Regions from separate parts of the Paenibacillus sp. GYB004 genome, predicted to be linked through region 1. Evidence: riboswitches for the same ligand, from Rfam matches in the RefSeq annotation. Region 1 holds a riboswitch; each other region holds the start of a gene.
The links. A riboswitch is a leader RNA that binds a small molecule or an ion and turns the genes downstream of it on or off. The one in region 1 is predicted to bind cyclic di-AMP.
Positions count from the first base shown of each region.

Region 2: it holds a riboswitch for cyclic di-AMP, as region 1 does, so the genes downstream of both, PV433_RS30480 (CAP domain-containing protein) here and PV433_RS28330 (ubiquitin-like domain-containing protein) in region 1, are expected to answer to the same signal.
Region 3: it holds a riboswitch for cyclic di-AMP, as region 1 does, so the genes downstream of both, PV433_RS24965 (potassium channel family protein) here and PV433_RS28330 (ubiquitin-like domain-containing protein) in region 1, are expected to answer to the same signal.

Region 1 is NZ_JARBDB010000063.1:163,409-165,675, reverse strand. It holds gene PV433_RS28335 (ABC transporter ATP-binding protein) at 1-624, opposite strand, end outside; cyclic di-AMP (ydaO/yuaA leader) riboswitch at 900-1,052, shown strand; gene PV433_RS28330 (ubiquitin-like domain-containing protein) at 1,395-2,267, shown strand, end outside.
Region 2 is NZ_JARBDB010000067.1:92,788-95,054, forward strand. It holds gene tkt (transketolase) at 1-161, opposite strand, end outside; gene PV433_RS30480 (CAP domain-containing protein) at 537-1,226, opposite strand; cyclic di-AMP (ydaO/yuaA leader) riboswitch at 1,235-1,373, opposite strand; gene PV433_RS30485 (hypothetical protein) at 1,598-2,267, opposite strand, start outside.
Region 3 is NZ_JARBDB010000057.1:403,397-405,663, reverse strand. It holds gene PV433_RS24970 (potassium transporter TrkG) at 1-212, opposite strand, end outside; gene PV433_RS24965 (potassium channel family protein) at 338-1,000, opposite strand; cyclic di-AMP (ydaO/yuaA leader) riboswitch at 1,134-1,284, opposite strand; gene PV433_RS24960 (TrkH family potassium uptake protein) at 1,537-2,267, shown strand, end outside.

The DNA of each region.
Region 1 (2,267 bases):
GACGACATACCGGTCGCAATACGTTTCAAGCGTCGACAAAATATGAGAGCTGATCAAGAAGGCGGCGCCGTTCCGTTTGCGCTCCACCATCAGATCGAGCAGCGAACGGATACCGAGCGGATCGAGTCCGAGGAACGGTTCGTCGATGACATACAGCGGAGGTTCGACAAGAAATGCGTTCATGATCATTACTTTTTGACGCATGCCCTTCGACAAGGTCTGAGGGAAGGAGTCCAGCTTTTCGGTCATGTCGAATTGCCCGGCGAGCGTCTCCGAGCGGCGCTTGAATTGCGTCTCATCGAGTCCGTAAGCCATAGCCGTCATCCGTAAATGTTCGCGGATCGTCAGCTCCTCGTACAGTTCGGGGGCTTCGGGCACATAGGCAAAGGAGCCGCGGTACTTCTCGGCGTCGTCCGACACGCGGAGCCCTTTCACCCGAACTTCTCCCTGCTGAGGGACGAGCAGCCCGAGGATGTGTTTGATCGTCGTGCTTTTGCCTGCGCCGTTTAATCCGATCAGCCCGACCATCTCTCCGGAATCGATCGAAAACGAGAGTTCGTGGACGACCGGCCGGTTCCAGATGTAGCCGCCGGACATCCCCTGAATATGCAAAAACGGTTTCATAATGTTCCTCCACATGTAAGCTTTTACCTGTAGGACATCATAACATTTTTGTTCGAGCAAATCACGTTAAAGCGCTTTCTTTTCGCGTTTGACACACGAAGAAAGCGGCATAAAAGAATTAGACGAAGAAAAACAACGATTTGTTGCATAAAAAAAGTGAATTCTCGGTGATTTTTCCCCTTTTCGCATGAAAATCGGATTTATTTCCTCTTTACAGGTTTTTCATAAGGCTTTAATATAACGATCATAATGATTCTAACCGCATACCGCCATCGACTTACCCATCGCTGAGTTTCCGACAGGGAAACGGGGGAACCAAGTTATCTATGGGGTGAATACTGCACGAAGCCGTTCGCGGCGCTGTGCAATTAGGGCGACTCTCGCGTCCGAACCCGGCAGCTAACCTCGTAAGCGTGAAGAGAGAGGCACGATTGTCGGGCATTGATGCGCTCCCAAGTATGGGATGAGCATTCGATTCAACGCCGCGAGAAGAGTACCTCTTCGCCGCGGCTTTTATTTTCGCCTGAAACTATTTCTGCAGGACAGAGCGTACCGGATCTGTCAACGATTGTAGCCCGGAGCCTTACTAACGATGGCAATAGCGTGAATCATCCAAATTTAACCAGGTCACGTCAATTCTAGTCATGCGTAACACTCGACGGCGAGGCTGATGAAGGAGGACCGAAGAAGTGGGCGTTATTCAAAACGGAGAAACCCATGTAAAGCGATCATCCAGCATGTCTTTCGCAATGCGATGGAAGCATGGAAACTTGCGTTTGATCTTAGTAGGCGCTTTGTTTTCAATCGTGATGACAACGATGTTCGTGCTGCTCATGCAAGGCACGTCTATCAAAAAAGTGGGGTTAGTGGTAAACGGGGAAGAGAAACACATAAAAACGAGACAAACTACATTGTCCGCTCTTCTGGAAGAACAGCAAATTCCGGTAAGCGAGCACGACCGGGTCTCGGCGGTGCTTGGTACCGAGTTGAAGCATAACGATAAGTTTCATATCCAGCATACAATCCCGGTGCAGCTCACGGCTGACGGCAGAACCGAAACGTTATACACGGTCGGCAAAACCGTAGAGCAGACGCTGCAAGATCTCGGCATGGAGATCGGGGAACTCGACAAGCTGACGCCACCCGCGGAAGAAGCCGTAACGGAAGGCTCTCAAATTCAGATTGTCCGCGTGCACAAAGTTGTGGAAGACCAGACCGAAACGATTCCGTTCGAGACGGTCAAGCAAGACGATCCCAATCTGCTCAAGGGTAAGGAGCAGGTTGTATCGGAAGGCGTTGAAGGCGTACTTGCGAAGAAGATCGAGAAGGTGTACGAAGACGGCGAGCTCGTAGCCGAGAATGTCGTCGATACGAAAGTTGCACAGGAAAGCGTTACTAAAGTGGTTGCGCTTGGAACCAAAAATCCGGTAGTCGTCTTGTCCGCCTCTTCGCCGAATATCGATGAGGTAATGAAAGGCGATGTCAAATTCGGCTATAAGCAAATTTTGAATAATGTTACGCTAACCGCTTATTCCGTGGATGTTGCTTCAACAGGCAAGACCAGCGATCACCCTCAATACGGCATCACGTTTTCCGGTACCAAGGTAAGCGAAGGGCGTACGATCGCGGTTGATCCGAAAGTC
Region 2 (2,267 bases), on a different contig from region 1:
GGATTATGTTTCATCAGGTTAGCGTAGAGCGCGTATCCCATCGGAGCTGCTCCCATCGGCATGCCGGGGTGCCCCGAATTCGCTTTTTGCACCGCATCAATAGACAGCGTGCGGATCGTATCGATCGCCAATTGATCAATCGACTTCGTTTGAGACGTCATCGTTCCATTCCTCCCAAAAATCGGTATTCGCCGCTTGCCGGGTGTCTACCCTGCGCGAACCCCCTTCTTCGTCCAGCGGACACTTTCAGTCGCTTGCATTATTGTACCACTTGATTTGCTTGTTTGCCACAGAACCAAGGCAAAATGCCTTGTCGATTTATAAAACTCCCCCGGATGAAAGGACAGCTCCAGCAGGCATGTCCGTAACTTCCGGGGGAATTGACGTTATTTTTAATTTTGTAAACACCGGCTTTCCGTCCTTCAAGAATGACGCCGGCCGTTTCTTATTGTAACAAAACCATGACTAGTTCATGCGCCGCTCGAGGGCATGCCGCCAAACATGGTACATCCCAATCGAGACGAGAATGGCTTGTATTAGTTCGCAATAAATTCCTGCACCCATTCGCCGTTATAATAAGCGACGCCGATCTTCGTGAAGTTCGGACTCATAATATTTTGACGGTGACCCGGGCTGTTCATCCAGGCGTTCATCACTTCCTGCGGGTTGCGCTGGCCTTTGGCGATATTTTCCCCGGCATACGTATAACGGATTCCGTAAGAACGCATCATATCGAACGGCGAACCGTAAGTCGGCGAGTTATGATCAAAATAGTTGTTATTGTACATGTCCTTCGCTTTGTCCATCGCCATCGCCGTCAGTGCCGGATCGCTCGCGAGCGGCTTCAGTCCCGCTTTGGCGCGTTCCTGGTTGACCAGGGTCACTACTTGGTCGGCATAAGCGGATACCGGAGCCGAAGTATCTGCTCCGGAATCGGTGTCTTGTCCTGTTCCGCCGCCGTTTCCGTACCCGCTGCCATTTCCGCCTCCGTACCACGAACCGGCTCCCGGGATAACGAGCTTCATCCCCGGCCATACTATATTCGGATTCGCCACGTGCGGGTTCGCCTGGATGAGCGACTGCAGGCTGACCCCGTAACGCTGCGATATTTTCCACATCGTATCGCTATGATTCACCGTGTACGAAGTTGCGGCGAAAGCGGAACCTGTTCCGGCAACTACGCTGAGTGCAAGCACCCCGGCCATTACTGTCTTTTTGAAACGCATGTAAACCATCCTCTCCTTTTTGCGGCCTGCGAGGTTAGCTGACGGATTCGGGTCAAAGAGCAATCACCCGGCCAACAAACGTTGGCTTCACCCCGGTGTATCTGGGTTCCCCCGCGCTTCAAAATGAAGCTTCGGCCTGTCTGTATTCCCCATGAAAAGCTCCGGCTGTCTTGTCGACCAGCCGTCCTCCATGCGGTTTTCTCATCTTAACACGGGATATACACGCGATCATTACATAATGTTTTCCAAGCGGAGGCGAGATGGGGTGGGGTAGGGGTTTTGCAATCTGTAGTTTTACGAAAGAAACAACCCTCGAATTCCCCATACGAGGACCGAAGGTTGTAAGTACGTACATATACCCTAGATTAGCGCTACTTGTTCGCATAACGTTCGAGCCAAGCTCTTATTCCTGTCGGCTCACGGCCTTGTTCATCCGTCAATTCGATGATTCCAACGCCTTCTTCATTTTGCAGACTTGCCAGGTCGCTCCCATGAACCCGGCCCTCCAGCTCGGTAATCGTAAACGAAACAAAGCGCATCTCAGGGCCAACCTTGGACGAGATGTCCAGATGATCGGGACCGAACCAGCTGAACGTGAAGTACTTTCCTTCGTTATCGATAGCTAATGCATAAAGTTGTGTGATTTCCATGTTATACTCTTTTAGCCAACGTTCAAGCGTACTGAAACCAACGTTCTGCTCGAAGGTAATGGCAAATCGGCTGTACGAATGTTCGGTAATTGTATCAAGCTTCGCCTTCGCCGCTTTTTTATACAGCTCAAGAGACTCTTTGGAATGGATATATGCGGCATCGCTCTTGATTTTCACAGCTGTCGGTTGCTTCTGCGGTCCAATGTATCGAATGACCGAGTCCTCCGAAGCGTGCCGTTTAGCAGGCCATTCTTCCACTTGTGATTCCTTCCACGATACGCTTGTGATCAGATCGCCAGTGTCCGGCAAGTCGTATACCGAGCCGTTTGGCTGAGCGAATCTTTGAAGCGATTCCATCGTCACCTGATGCGACTCATCGTTCCCCGATCGT
Region 3 (2,267 bases), on a different contig from region 1:
AGGAATTGTGATGAGGCCAGCATGCTTCCGATGTCAATGGTATTAAAACCGGAGCTTCTGGGCGTAGCCCCTTGGAACAAGGAGGCCCATACCCGCTCCCCAGCAGACAAGGAACCGAAGGTTGCGGGGTTCCAGCTTTCCAGCAAATAAATCAAGCAGAAACCTGCGGCAAACAAAATGCCGGAACCGAGCAAGACAACTTTGGCATGCAGCGATAACCTGCGCCATGAATGTTTGCGGAAAACATAATATGAGTTGGGGAGGGCTCGTTCGCGTCTTTAGCCGGTTAACAATAGAGACAAGGATAGCAAATAGGGAACGGCTATGAATACGTTTTTCATTTCTGTTCATAGTCGTCTTCCAGATCTCGAATATCTGAATTGCTTCCGATTATTACCAGAATATCCCCTGTATTCACTTCATCTTCCGCCTTCGGAGAAATATTGATATGAACCCCCTTCTTGATCGCCATAATCGTACACCCGTACTTGGCCCGAATATTTAATTGTTGTAGAGATTTGCCGTTCATCGCAGGTGGGGCCTTCAGTTCAACCAAATTGTGGTCGGGAGACAACTCGATGTAGTCAATCAGATTATCAGAGCTTAGCTGCTTTCCAAGACGAGCAGCCATGTCTCGTTCCGGATACACAATATGATCTGCGCCTATTTTAGATAGGACCTGGCCATGCATTTCATTTTTGGCTTTGGTTGTTATTTGGGGTATATTCAATTCTTTAAGCAATAAGGTTGTTAAAATGCTCGCTTGCAAATCATCGCCAATAGCCACGATGGCATGAGTAAAGTTCCGCGCTCCAAGCTCTTTCAGCACCCCTTCATCTGTACAATCGGCTTGAACGGCATGGGTTGCTATGCCGGCTATGTCCTGAACAAGTTGCTCATCTTTATCAACGGCGAGCACTTCGTGACCATTTTGAATCAAAGTACGCACCAGGCTCGACCCAAATCGGCCCAAGCCAATCACAATAAACTGTTTTTTCATGTCCTGCACATCCTTCTAAAGAAATTGATCCGTATGACGGTTTTTCTGGGAAAGAACAAAAAAAAGCTTGGAGCAGAGAAATTCTGCTGCCAAGCTTCGGAATGTGAGGGCAGGACAAACCAAAGACGCATTCATGTTCTCTCTCATGACGCCTACGAGGTTAGCTGTCGGATTCGGGTCTGAGAGTCCCCGTTCTTTCTGCAAATGAAAGAATTTACCCCTGAAGCGAAAAACGCTTCGTTGGTTCCCCCGCTCCTTCATTAAGGATTAAGCGATGAATATGAAGTTGTTGTACCCTATCATAAAGCAGTTCATTTCGAAAGTAAACAGGTGACCCGGATCATCCATTATCGATTGCCCGCATAGAGTTATAATTCCGCGCCGTCCCTCCTTGTTTGAGCTATGGGGATAAAAATGCTTCGGATGCGAGGCGGCTTTAGGGTTGAATGCAACGGTACTTTCAGGTAATAATACGAAGATAAAGCTTAACCGGTTTCAGTTTATTTGAGCAGAGCTTGGGAAAGGGGATGATGGTTATGGCTGTACATCCATTCAGATCCACAGCACTTATTCATTTCACGTCATCACGAGTCATTCTCTTAAGTTTTGCCATTCCGATCTTGTTGGGGGCGATTTTGCTAGCTTTGCCCGTCTCTTCTGCATCCGGCAGCAGTATCAGTTGGTTGGACGCGCTTTTTACTTCGACGTCAGCCGTATGCGTTACAGGATTAGTTGTTGTAGATACAGGGACAGCCTACTCTTTGTTTGGGCAAATTGTTATTATGTGTCTGATTCAGATCGGCGGACTCGGATTTATGACATACAGCGTGCTGGTAGCGGTCGTCTTGGGCAAAAAAATAAGTTTGAAGGACCGGCTGCTTATTCAGCAATCGACGAATGCGCTGTCTACACAGGGAGTCGTAAAGCTGACGATTGGTATTTTTGCGGCAGCTCTTGTTATTGAAGCGTTCGGTGCCATTATTTTAACGATTCGCTGGATGGGCGATATGGACTTTATAACCGCGCTTTATTACGGTATCTTTCACTCCGTTTCATCTTTCAATAATGCGGGATTTGGCTTGTGGTCAGATAGTTTGAGCCGATATGTAGGAGATCCGCTGATTAATATCGTAATTCCGCTGTTATTCATCATGGGCGGTCTGGGGTTTACCGTCATCCTTGATCTTTGGAAAAATCGGAGCTGGCGCAAATTATCTCTTCACTCCAAAATCGTGTTATCCACTTCTGCGATTTTATGTGCGGGAGG